Streptomyces venezuelae: one gene and its partner. The protein of the gene in region 2 interacts with the protein of the main gene of each other region in a pairwise test. Links are inferred from orthologs where the notes say so. Each region holds a gene or a part of one and is shown on either strand. Other genes may lie near its edges.

Region 1 (3,592 bases), 3.8 Mb from region 2 along the record:
CCGTCACCCTCCTGTCCACGCCGGGCCACGCCGTCGCGCTCTGGAGCGACGGTCTGGTCACCGACACCGCGCGGGCCGACGGCCGCTCCGTTCGCTGGCACCGCGCCGTCCCCGCGAGCGCCGACTGGCTGCGCACCCCGGAGGCGCGCGGCGGCGCAGGAGTCCTCCAGCCGCTCACCCCGGACGCCGCCATGCTCGCCGTCGTCACCCCGCACCGCATCGCCGCCTACCGCACGTCGGACGGCGATCTGCGCTGGGTGCTGCCCGCCAGGACCGGCTGCGCCTTCGAACCCGCACGCTCCGTCCGCAGGGACGGGGCGCTCCTGGTCGCCCAGCCCTGCACGGGCCCCGCCGCCTGGACCGCGCAGGTCGTCGCGGTGGACGACTACGGCAGAATCGTTCCGGGCCGCACCCCGCTCGGCAACGGCGACCTGCGGCGGGGCCCCGACGGCGCCGGGAGCCCGGAAAACTAGTTGCGACGGCCCGTTAGACTGGCTGCCATGGCAGCACCTCTCCTCAGTTGGACGGCATAGACACCGGTTCCTGAGCACCTCAGTCGTCCCTCTCGCCGTCCACTCTGTTTCAGGAGAACCCCGTGATCACCGCTTCCGGCATCGAGCTGCGCGCCGGCGCCCGCATCCTCATCGAGAACGCCACCTTCCGCATCGCGAAGGGCGACCGCATCGGCCTCGTCGGCCGCAACGGCGCGGGCAAGACCACCCTCACCAAGTGCCTGGCGGGTGAGGGCATGCCCGCCGGCGGCACCATCTCCCGCTCCGGAGAGGTCGGCTACCTCCCGCAGGACCCCCGCACCGGCGACCTCGACGTGCTCGCCCGCAACCGCATCCTCTCCGCGCGCGGTCTCGACGTACTGATCCGCAAGATGCGCGAGAACGAACAGCGGATCGCGAACGGCTCGGGCGCCACCCGCGAGAAGGCCCTCAAGCAGTACGAGCGCCAGGAGACGGAGTTCCTCACCAAGGGCGGGTACGCCGCCGAGGCCGAGGCCGCCACCATCGCCGCCGCGCTCAACCTCCCCGACCGCGTGCTCGGCCAGCCCCTGCACACGCTCTCCGGTGGTCAGCGCCGCCGTATCGAGCTGGCCCGCATCCTGTTCTCGGACGCCGACACGCTCCTCCTCGACGAGCCGACCAACCACCTCGACGCCGACTCGATCGTCTGGCTGCGCGACTACCTGAAGACGTACCGCGGCGGGTTCATCGTGATCTCCCACGACGTCGACCTCGTCGAGACGGTGGTGAACAAGGTCTTCTACCTGGACGCCAACCGTGCCCAGATCGACGTCTACAACATGGGCTGGAAGCTCTACCAGCAGCAGCGCGAGTCCGACGAGAAGCGCCGCAAGCGCGAGCGGCAGAACGCCGAGAAGAAGGCCGCGACGCTGCACTCGCAGGCCGACAAGATGCGCGCCAAGGCCACCAAGACCGTCGCCGCGCAGAACATGGCCAAGCGCGCCGACAAGCTCCTCGCGGGCCTGGAGGCCGTGCGCCAGAACGACAAGGTCGCCAAGCTGCGCTTCCCCGAGCCCGCCCCGTGCGGCAAGACGCCGCTGATGGCCGAGGGCCTCTCGAAGTCGTACGGCTCGCTTGAGATCTTCACCGACGTCGACCTCGCCATCGACAAGGGTTCGCGCGTCGTCATCCTCGGCCTCAACGGCGCGGGCAAGACCACGCTGCTGCGGCTCCTCGGCGGCGCCGAGAAGCCCGACACCGGCCAGGTCATCGAGGGCCACGGCCTGAAGCTCGGGTACTACGCGCAGGAGCACGAGACGCTCGACCCGGAGCGCACGGTCCTGGAGAACATGCGCTCGGCCGCCCCCGACCTCGACCTCGTCGAGGTGCGCAAGACGCTCGGCTCGTTCCTCTTCTCCGGGGACGACGTCGACAAGCCCGCCGGTGTGCTCTCCGGCGGCGAGAAGACCCGGCTCGCGCTGGCCACCCTGGTCGTCTCCTCGGCCAACGTCCTCCTCCTCGACGAGCCCACGAACAACCTCGACCCGGCCAGCCGCGAGGAGATCCTCGGCGCGCTGCGCACGTACAAGGGAGCGGTCGTCCTCGTCACGCACGACGAGGGCGCTGTCGAGGCGCTCCAGCCGGAGCGCATCATCCTGCTCCCCGACGGCGTCGAGGACCTGTGGGGCCAGGACTACGCGGACCTGGTCGCGCTCGCCTGAGGCCGTCCACCCTGCTTGATCGAATGACTGATCCACTGGGTATGGATCATTCGGCCGATCCGTGATCCCTCATCTGTGTGAGCCGGCCTCGTACCGAGGTGTGGCATACACGGATTTCCGCGCTGAGCTGCGACAAGGCTCACCTCACCGGCCGTCGCGGCGCTGACCTGGGGATTCGCCGTCGCTCGCGTTCTGACGCGCGCGCAGCGACGTGCGGAATCGTTCACTCCGATCGTGATGTCCGTCCCCGAAGGGACGAACCCCGCCGTACGGACCTTGTCGAATGGGTGGCCAGGAAGCCCGGGAGGGGTGATCATGAGAAGTCCAGAGCGCACTTCCCATGAGGAGGCACGGGTGGCCGAGACTCTGAAGAAGGGCAGCCGGGTAACCGGCGCCGCGCGCGACAAGCTCGCGGCAGACCTGAAGAAGAAGTACGACGGCGGTGCGAGCATCCGGGCGTTGGCCGAGGAGACCGGCCGCTCGTACGGCTTCGTGCACCGCATGCTCAGCGAATCCGGCGTCACGCTGCGGGGACGCGGCGGGGCGACGCGAGGCAAGAAGGCCGCCGCCGGCTGACGGCGGGCGGCACGCTGTCCCATGGTCCGATGGTGACCACCCGGTCGGTCAACCGATCGACCGGGTGGTTACTGTGCAGTCACTTACGGGCGCTCCCGGCGTCCGGACCGACCGCACCCCCATCGGAGGCACCCCATGGCTTCGTCCGACAGCGAGCTCGCACCGGTTCTCGACAAGGACGGCGTACGCCTCACCATCGACGAGGCCGTCGCCACGGTGACGCTGACCAATCCGGCCAAGCGCAACGCCCAATCTCCCGCGCTGTGGAGGGCGTTGGTCGAGGCCGGTCAGCTGTTGCCGGGCAGCGTCCGTGTCGTGGTGCTGCGCGGAGAGGGCAAGTCGTTCTCCGCGGGCCTCGACCGGCAGGCGTTCACGCCCGAGGGCTTCGACGGCGAACCGTCCTTCATCGATCTGGCACGCGGTGAGGACGGCCTTCTCGACGCCACGATCACCGAGTACCAGGAAGCGTTCACCTGGTGGCGGCGGAGCGACATCGTGTCCATCGCCGCCGTCCAGGGCCATGCCATCGGCGCCGGCTTCCAGCTCGCGCTCGCCTGCGATCTGCGGATCGCGGCGGACGACGTGCAGTTCGCCATGCGCGAGACCAGCCTGGGCCTGGTCCCCGACCTCACCGGCACACACCCGCTGGTGGGGCTCGTCGGCTATGCCCGCGCGCTGGAGATCTGCGCCACCGGGCGCTTCGTCCACGCGGACGAGGCGGAGCGGACCGGCCTCGCCAACCTCGTCGTGCCCGCAGACCAGCTCGGCGCGGCTGCCACCGACCTCGCCGCCGCGCTCGTCGCCGCGCCCCGCGACGCGGTC
Region 2 (8,483 bases):
GGCCCCTGGCCGAGCTCTCCGGTCCGGCACTCCGCGACACACGTGTGCAGATTCTTCACACCGACCTCGTCTCCTACGTATCCGGAGCCACGGAGTCCTACGACGCGCTCTGTCTCGACATCGACAACGGCCCCGGCTGGACGGTGACGGAGGGCAACAACTCCCTTTACTCGCCTGCCGGTCTGGCCACCTGCAAAGCCCGTCTGAACCCCGGCGGAGTGCTCGCCGTGTGGTCCGCACAGCCCTCGTCCGCTTTCGACGACGCTCTACGGAATGCCGGATTCCAGGGGGTACGAACCGAAGAGATCCCCGTTGCCCGAGGCGTCCCGGACGTGGTCCACCTCGGCGTCCGGGCTGCGTAGCCGAGGTGCCTTCACGACCCGTACTCTGCTGACCGAACACAAGCGATCAGTGTCAGGGGCGGGCGATGGAGCAGACACACACCTCCCACAACGGCGCCACGGCGATGCCGGGCGCCCAGCGCCGGGTGCTGGTGGTCGAGGACGACCCGACGATCGTCGACGCCATCGCGGCCCGGCTGCGCGCCGAGGGTTTCGTCGTGCAAACGGCCGGAGACGGTCCCTCGGCGGTCGACACCGCCCAGGCGTGGCAGCCCGACCTGCTGATTCTCGACATCATGCTGCCGGGCTTCGACGGCCTGGAGGTGTGCCGCCGGGTGCAGGCCCAGCGGCCCGTCCCGGTCCTCATGCTCACCGCGCGTGACGACGAGACGGACATGCTGGTCGGGCTCGGCGTCGGCGCGGACGACTACATGACCAAGCCGTTCTCGATGCGCGAGCTCGCGGCCCGCGTGCACGTCCTGCTGCGCCGGGTCGAGCGTGCCGCGCTCGCCGCGACGACGCCGCGCAGCGGCATCCTGCGCCTGGGCGAGCTGGAGATCGACCACGCCCAGCGCCGAGTGCGGGTGCGCAGCGAGGACGTCCACCTGACACCCACGGAGTTCGACCTGCTGGTCTGCCTGGCCAACACCCCGCGCGCCGTCCTGTCGCGCGAGCAGCTGCTGGCCGAGGTGTGGGACTGGGCCGACGCGTCCGGCACCCGTACCGTCGACAGCCACATCAAGGCGCTGCGCCGCAAGATCGGTGCCGAGCGGATCCGCACGGTGCACGGCGTGGGATACGCGCTGGAGACCCCCACCCCGTGAGGCGGAGGCGCGTGACGTGATGTACGGGCCCTTCGGCGGACTGCGGCCGTTCTCGATCAAGACCAAGCTCGGCGCCCTGGTCGTCGTCTCGGTGTTCATCACCACAGGCCTGCTCCTCGTGGCCATGAAGACCCAGACCGAGCTGCGCTTCATCACCGTCTTCTCGGTGATCGCCACGCTCCTGATCACGCAGTTCGTGGCGCACAGCCTCACCGCCCCGCTGGACGAGATGAACGCGGTGGCCCGCGCCGTCTCGCACGGCGACTACACCCGCCGGGCGCGCGGCGCCGACCGGCGTGACGAGCTGGGCGACGTGGCCGCCACGATCAACGCCATGGCGGACGACCTGGAGGCCCAGGACACCCAGCGCAAGGAGCTGGTCGCCAACGTCTCGCACGAGCTGCGCACCCCCATCGCGGCGCTCCGTGCCGTCCTGGAGAACGTCGTCGACGGCGTCTCCGCCGCGGACCCCGAGACGATGCGCACGGCCCTGAAGCAGACCGAGCGGCTGGGACGACTCGTCGAGACGCTCCTCGACCTCTCCCGCCTGGACAACGGCGTCGTGCCGCTCAAGGCCCGCCGCTTCGAGGTGTGGCCGTATCTGTCGGGCGTCCTGAAGGAGGCCAACATGGTGGCCTCCGCGCGCGCGGGCATCGCGTCGGGCTCCGGCAGCCACACGCGTACGGACGTCCATCTGCACCTCGACGTGTCGCCGCCCGAGCTGACGGCCCACGCGGACGCGGAGCGGCTCCACCAGGTCGTGGCGAACCTCATCGACAACGCGGTCAAGCACAGCCCGCCGCACGGGCGCGTGACGGTGCGGGCCCGGCGCGGCCTCTACCCCGAGTCCCTGGACCTGGAGGTGCTCGACGAGGGTCCCGGCATCCCGGAGTCGGAGTGGCACCGCGTCTTCGAGCGCTTCAACCGCGGCAGCCACGCCGGAGCCCCCGTGAAGGGCTCCGGCAACGACGGCGGCACGGGCCTCGGCCTGGCCATCGCGCGCTGGGCGGTCGATCTCCACGGGGGCCACATCGGAGTGGCCGAATCCCCTCGTGGCTGCCGGATCCAGGTCACTCTTCCGGGCCTGCCCGAGGCGTGAAGTTGACGTAGGGTTCGAGTCGAAGCGATTCACGGGGGCCTCTTCGGGGCACCCGGTGGGCGCCGCCGCGCGTAGACGTCGTACCGACGTACCCGCGCGGCCATCTGGCGTTGCAGAACCTCGCTTGTTTCCCGCCATTCACAGCGCCGAAACCACGGATCCAGTGTGACTTACGCGACGGATGCCGGGCCCGGTCTGCACCTCACGCTCAGGGAGGCGTAGCCTTTATTTCCGCTGTCCATCACCTTGTGAAGCGGAAGAGGGCGGTTACCGCCGTGTCGTCACAGTCCCCCAGTAGCTCGAGCATCTCGACCGACCAAGACGGTCAGGGCAAGGACCCTGCTGCTGCCTTCGGTCCCAACGAGTGGCTCGTCGACGAGATCTACCAGCAGTACCTCCAGGACCCGAACTCGGTCGACCGAGCCTGGTGGGACTTCTTCGCCGACTACAAGCCAGGAGTGGCCGCCTCCGCGGCCGCCGCCCCGGCGAAGCCGGCGGGTGACACGGCCGCGGGGGCCGCGTCCACCACTGCTCCCGCCCCTGCCGCGCCCGCCGCTCCGGCGAAGCCCGCGGCCCAGGCCGCCCCCGCCGCTCCCCAGGCGCAGGCACCGGCCGCCCCCGCGAAGCCCGCGGCCGCCGCTCCGGCTCCCGCCGCTCCGGCTCCCGCCGCGAAGCCCGCCGCCGCCAAGCCCGCGGCCGCCAAGCCCGCCGCCAAGGCGGAGCCGTCGGCCGAGGCCCCGGCAGGCCCCGAGTTCGTGACGCTGCGCGGCCCCGCCGCCGCGGTCGCGAAGAACATGAACGCCTCGATCGAGGTCCCGACGGCGACGTCGGTCCGCGCGGTCCCGGTGAAGCTGCTCTTCGACAACCGCATCGTCATCAACAACCACCTCAAGCGCGCCCGCGGCGGGAAGATCTCCTTCACGCACCTCATCGGGTACGCGATGGTGCAGGCCATCAAGGCCATGCCGTCGATGAACTACTCCTTCCAGGAGAAGGACGGCAAGCCCACCCTGGTCAAGCCGGAGCACGTCAACTTCGGCCTCGCCATCGACCTGGTGAAGCCCAACGGCGACCGCCAGCTGGTCGTCGCGGGCATCAAGAAGGCCGAGACCCTGAACTTCTTCGAGTTCTGGCAGGCCTACGAGGACATCGTCCGCCGCGCCCGCGACGGCAAGCTGGGCATGGACGACTTCACCGGCGTGACGGTCTCCCTGACCAACCCCGGCGGCCTCGGCACCGTCCACTCGGTCCCGCGCCTGATGCCCGGCCAGTCGGTCATCATGGGCGTCGGCTCCATGGACTACCCCGCGGAGTTCCAGGGCACCTCCCAGGACACCCTGAACAAGCTCGGCATCTCGAAGGTCATGACGCTCACGTCGACCTACGACCACCGGGTCATCCAGGGCGCCGCCTCCGGCGAGTTCCTGCGGATCGTCGCGAACCTGCTCCTCGGCGACCAGGACTTCTACGACGAGATCTTCAAGGCGCTCCGGATCCCCTACGAGCCGGTCCGCTGGCTCAAGGACATCGACGCCTCGCACGACGACGACGTCACGAAGGCCGCCCGCGTCTTCGAGCTGATCCACTCCTACCGCGTCCGCGGCCACGTCATGGCCGACACGGACCCGCTGGAGTACAAGCAGCGCAAGCACCCCGACCTGGACATCACCGAGCACGGCCTCACCCTGTGGGACCTGGAGCGCGAGTTCGCGGTCGGCGGCTTCGCCGGCAAGTCGATGATGAAGCTGCGCGACGTCCTCGGCGTGCTGCGCGACTCGTACTGCCGCACCACCGGCGTCGAGTTCATGCACATCCAGGACCCGAAGCAGCGCAAGTGGCTGCAGGACCGCATCGAGCGGACCCACGCCACCAAGCCCGAGCGCGAGGAGCAGCTGCGCATCCTGCGCCGGCTGAACTCCGCCGAGGCCTTCGAGACCTTCCTGCAGACGAAGTACGTCGGCCAGAAGCGCTTCTCCCTGGAGGGCGGCGAGTCCGTCATCCCGCTGCTCGACGCCGTGCTCGACAGCGCCGCCGAGTCGCGCCTGGACGAGGTCGTCATCGGCATGGCCCACCGCGGCCGCCTGAACGTCCTCGCCAACATCGTCGGCAAGTCGTACGCCCAGATCTTCCGCGAGTTCGAGGGCAACATGGACCCCAAGTCCATGCACGGCTCCGGCGACGTGAAGTACCACCTGGGCGCCGAGGGCACCTTCACCGGCCTGGACGGCGAGCAGATCAAGGTCTCGCTGGCCGCGAACCCGTCCCACCTGGAGACGGTCGACCCGGTCATCGAGGGCATCGTCCGCGCCAAGCAGGACATCATCAACAAGGGCGGCACGGACTTCACGGTCCTGCCCGTCGCCCTGCACGGTGACGCGGCCTTCGCGGGCCAGGGTGTGGTCGCCGAGACGCTCAACATGTCGCAGCTGCGCGGCTACCGCACGGGCGGCACGGTCCACATCGTCATCAACAACCAGGTCGGCTTCACCGCCGCCCCGGAGTCGTCGCGCTCCTCCATGTACGCCACCGACGTGGCCCGCATGATCGAGGCGCCGATCTTCCACGTGAACGGCGACGACCCCGAGGCCGTCGTCCGCGTCGCCCGCCTCGCCTTCGAGTTCCGCCAGGCGTTCAACAAGGATGTGGTCATCGACCTCATCTGCTACCGCCGCCGCGGACACAACGAGTCGGACAACCCGGCGTTCACGCAGCCGCTGATGTACGACCTGATCGACAAGAAGCGCTCGGTGCGCAAGCTCTACACCGAGTCCCTCATCGGTCGCGGCGACATCACCCTGGAAGAGGCCGAGCAGGCGCTGCAGGACTTCCAGGGCCAGCTGGAGAAGGTCTTCACCGAGGTCCGCGAGGCCGTCTCGCAGCCCGCGCAGGCCGACGTGCCCGCGCCGCAGGCCGAGTTCCCGGTGCACGTCGAGACCGCGATCTCCCAGGAGGTCGTCAAGCGGATCGCCGAGTCCCAGGTCAACATCCCCGACCGGGTCACCGTCCACCCGCGTCTGCTGCCGCAGTTGCAGCGCCGCGCGACGATGGTCGAAGAGGGCACCATCGACTGGGGCATGGGCGAGACCCTCGCCATCGGCTCGCTGCTCCTGGAGGGCACCCCGGTCCGCCTGTCGGGCCAGGACTCCCGCCGCGGCACGTTCGGCCAGCGCCACGCGGTCCTCATCGACCGCGCGACGGGCGAGGACTACACGCCGCTGATGTACCTCTCCGAGGAGCAGGCGCGCTACAACGTCTACGACTCGCTGCTCTCCGAGTACGCGGTGATGGGCTTCGAGTACGGCTACTCGCTGGCCCGCCCCGAGTCGCTCGTCATGTGGGAAGCGCAGTTCGGTGACTTCGTCAACGGCGCGCAGACGGTGGTGGACGAGTACATCTCCGCCGCCGAGCAGAAGTGGAACCAGCACTCCGGTGTCACGCTGCTCCTGCCGCACGGTTACGAGGGCCAGGGCCCGGACCACTCGTCCGCCCGCATCGAGCGCTTCCTCCAGCTGTGCGCGCAGAACAACATGACGGTCGCGATGCCGACTCTCCCGTCGAACTACTTCCACCTCCTGCGGTGGCAGGTGCACAACCCGCACCACAAGCCGCTGGTGGTCTTCACGCCGAAGTCGATGCTCCGCCTCAAGGCGGCGGCCTCGAAGACGGAGGAGTTCACGACGGGCGGCTTCCGTCCGGTCATCGGCGACAGCCACGTCGACCCGTCGGCGGTCCGCAAGGTCGTCTTCTGCGCGGGCAAGCTGTACTACGACCTGGAGGCCGAGCGTCAGAAGCGCGGCGCCACGGACACGGCCCTCATCCGCATCGAGCGCCTGTACCCCCTGCCGGGTGCGGAGCTCCAGGCGGAGATCGCCAAGTACCCGAACGCCGAGAAGTACCTGTGGGCGCAGGAGGAGCCGGCGAACCAGGGCGCATGGCCCTTCATCGCCCTGAACCTCATCGACCACCTGGACCTGGCGGTCGGCGCGGACATCCCGCACGGCGAGCGCCTGCGCCGCATCTCGCGGCCGCACGGCTCGTCCCCGGCGGTCGGTTCGGCCAAGCGTCACCAGGCCGAGCAGGAGCAGCTGATCAGCGAGGTCTTCGAGGCGTAACCCTCGACGGTCGTACGCGGGTGGGCCCGGCCCCGAGTTCCAGGACTCGGGGCCGGGCCCTCCGGCGTTCCGGGGCACGCCCGGTGCCACCTATCCTGAGGTGGAACGATCCGTCCGCATCAGGAGCCTGACTTGTACTTCACCGACCGTGGCATCGAGGAGCTGGAGAAGCGGCGCGGCGAGGAGGAGGTCACCTTCGAGTGGCTCGCCGAGCAGCTCCGCACGTTCGTGGACCTCAACCCGGACTTCGAGGTCCCGGTCGAGCGCCTGGCGACGTGGCTGGCGCGGCTGGACGACGAGGACGAGGACGAGTAGTCACGCGGTGAGGGCGGGGGCGAGCTCCCGCCACTGCGGCAGGGGCAGGGCGCCGGGGTCGGCGGTCAGCACCTGCACGCAGACATGGTCGGCGCCGGCGTCGAGGTGGTCCCACGCGCGCGTGGAGCGCGTCGACGTCTCCGTAGGCCACGATCGCGTCGACGAGGCGGCGGCTCGGACGGCCGCCCGCGAGGTCCTCGTCGCCGAATCCGAGCCCGCCCCGGGACTCAGAGCCCGTGACCCGAAGCCCCACCCGTGCTCCGCACACGGTCGTACGCGAGTCCCGCCGCCCCCTGCGCCATCAGAAGCGCCGCCGCCGCGCCCCAGCCCCCGCTGCGCCGCCGTACGGCCCACACCGCGAGCGGGACGCCCGCGGCGAGCTGGACGGCCGCCAGGGCCCTCGCCCGGGGCCCGCGTACCCAGGGGCCCAGCGGACCCTTCTCGACCGCCCCGAACTCCGCTCTGACCGCGTCCCGCCATCCGGGCCACTCGACCTCGCGCACGCCTTCCTGGACGCGGGCCACCTCACGCAGGCGGTCCGCCGGTTCCGAGGGGCCGAGGCCCGGCGGGAGCGTGAGGCCCGCGCGGGTGAGGACGGCGAGGAGACCGAGCATCCTGGCCCGCGCGTCCGCATCCGTGTCGGGGCGGGCCAGCGCCTCCAGGGACTGCATGTCCAGGACGGGGTCGAGGCCGAGCCGCGCCGCGAACGTGCGCATCGCCTCGTCCTCCCCCACGGGCGTCCCGTTGGCCAGCCACTCGTACCCGACCGTCCGCCGGAATCCCGAGGCGAGGGTGTAGCCGGAGCGGTCGCCGTCCCACCACAGGGCGAGGACGGGCCATGCCGACCCGACGGCGAGCGCGGTCGCCCATCCGGTCAGGACGCGGTCGACGGGTTCTTCGCCGTGCAGCCACGGCTTGCCCTCGGGCACGAGCACGCTCCAGTCGCGGCCGGCCTCCGCGAGCAGCATGCGCTCACGGAGCAGCTGGGCCGCGATCTCCACGACGTCGGGCTCGGCCCGGCAGAGCAGCAGCGCACCTGAGGAGGAAGCATCGGACGACATGGCCCCACGCTAGGACAGATCGCCTCAATCAGCGCAATCAGTTCAAAGGTCTCCGCTTGCGCTCACTCGTACGAGTCCTTGACTTCCCGACACCGCGATATATCGTGAGTAGCAGAAGACGCGATATGGCGCGTCGTGTCCGGCTCGCCGCCCAGGAGGTCAGCTCATGTCGGAGTGGTCCGTCGCCGAGCCCATGAAGCTCACGTTCGACGCCCCCGTGACCGCACTCCACGTCCGTGTCGTCAATGGGACGGTGAACGTGGTGGGCACGGACGAGGGCTCCGCCCGTCTGGAGGTCACCGAGATAGAGGGGCCGCCGCTCCGGGTGACCCATGAGGACGGCACGCTGACGGTTGCGTACGAGGACCTGCCCTGGAAGGGCTTCCTCAAGTGGCTCGACCGCAAGGGCTGGCGCCGCAGCGCGGTCGTCTCCCTGGCCGTGCCCGCCGCCACCCGCGTCGAGGTGGGCGTGGTCGGCGCGGGCGCCGTGGTCTCGGGCATCGAGGGCCGCGCCGAGGTGAAGGGCGTCACCGGCGACACGACCCTGCTCGGCCTCGCGGGCGCGGTCCGCGCGGACACCGTCTCCGGCAACGTCGAGGCGCAAGGGGTCACCGGCGACCTCCGCTTCAACTCCGTGTCCGGCGGCCTCACGGTGGTCGAGGCGGCGGGCCCCTCCGTCCGGGCCGACTCCGTGAGCGGCTCGATGATCGTGGACCTCGACCCGGCGGGCA

Evidence for each region.
Region 1: the proteins of DEJ48_RS12760 (region 2) and DEJ48_RS30335 interact in binary tests that used the Escherichia coli proteins (3 or more experiments, as listed by UniProt). The link is inferred for Streptomyces venezuelae from one-to-one orthologs.

What each region holds. Positions count from the first base shown.
Region 1 is NZ_CP029192.1:6,883,186-6,886,777, forward strand. Bases 1-2,894 are described here. They hold DEJ48_RS30335 (ABC-F family ATP-binding cassette domain-containing protein), read left to right. Parts: upstream 1-595; coding sequence 596-2,194; downstream 2,195-2,894. Other genes in these bases: DEJ48_RS30330 (hypothetical protein), read left to right, coding at 1-473; DEJ48_RS30340 (helix-turn-helix domain-containing protein), read left to right, coding at 2,549-2,770. Also shown: DEJ48_RS30345 (enoyl-CoA hydratase/isomerase family protein), read left to right, coding at 2,906-3,592. UniProt on the Escherichia coli protein: Genetic data indicate it may be involved in ribosome assembly or function.
Region 2 is NZ_CP029192.1:3,041,662-3,050,144, forward strand. What follows is about bases 2,235-6,576. They hold DEJ48_RS12760 (multifunctional oxoglutarate decarboxylase/oxoglutarate dehydrogenase thiamine pyrophosphate-binding subunit/dihydrolipoyllysine-residue succinyltransferase subunit), read left to right. Parts: upstream 2,235-2,539; coding sequence 2,540-6,376; downstream 6,377-6,576. Other genes in these bases: DEJ48_RS12755 (sensor histidine kinase), read left to right, coding at 2,235-2,264; DEJ48_RS12765 (DUF6104 family protein), read left to right, coding at 6,509-6,576. Outside these bases: DEJ48_RS12745 (spermidine synthase), read left to right, coding at 1-362; DEJ48_RS12750 (response regulator transcription factor), read left to right, coding at 428-1,165; more of DEJ48_RS12755, read left to right, coding at 1,185-2,234; more of DEJ48_RS12765, read left to right, coding at 6,577-6,691; DEJ48_RS12775 (hypothetical protein), read right to left, coding at 6,919-7,752; DEJ48_RS12780 (DUF4097 family beta strand repeat-containing protein), read left to right, coding at 7,919-8,483. UniProt on the Escherichia coli protein: E1 component of the 2-oxoglutarate dehydrogenase (OGDH) complex which catalyzes the decarboxylation of 2-oxoglutarate, the first step in the conversion of 2-oxoglutarate to succinyl-CoA and CO(2).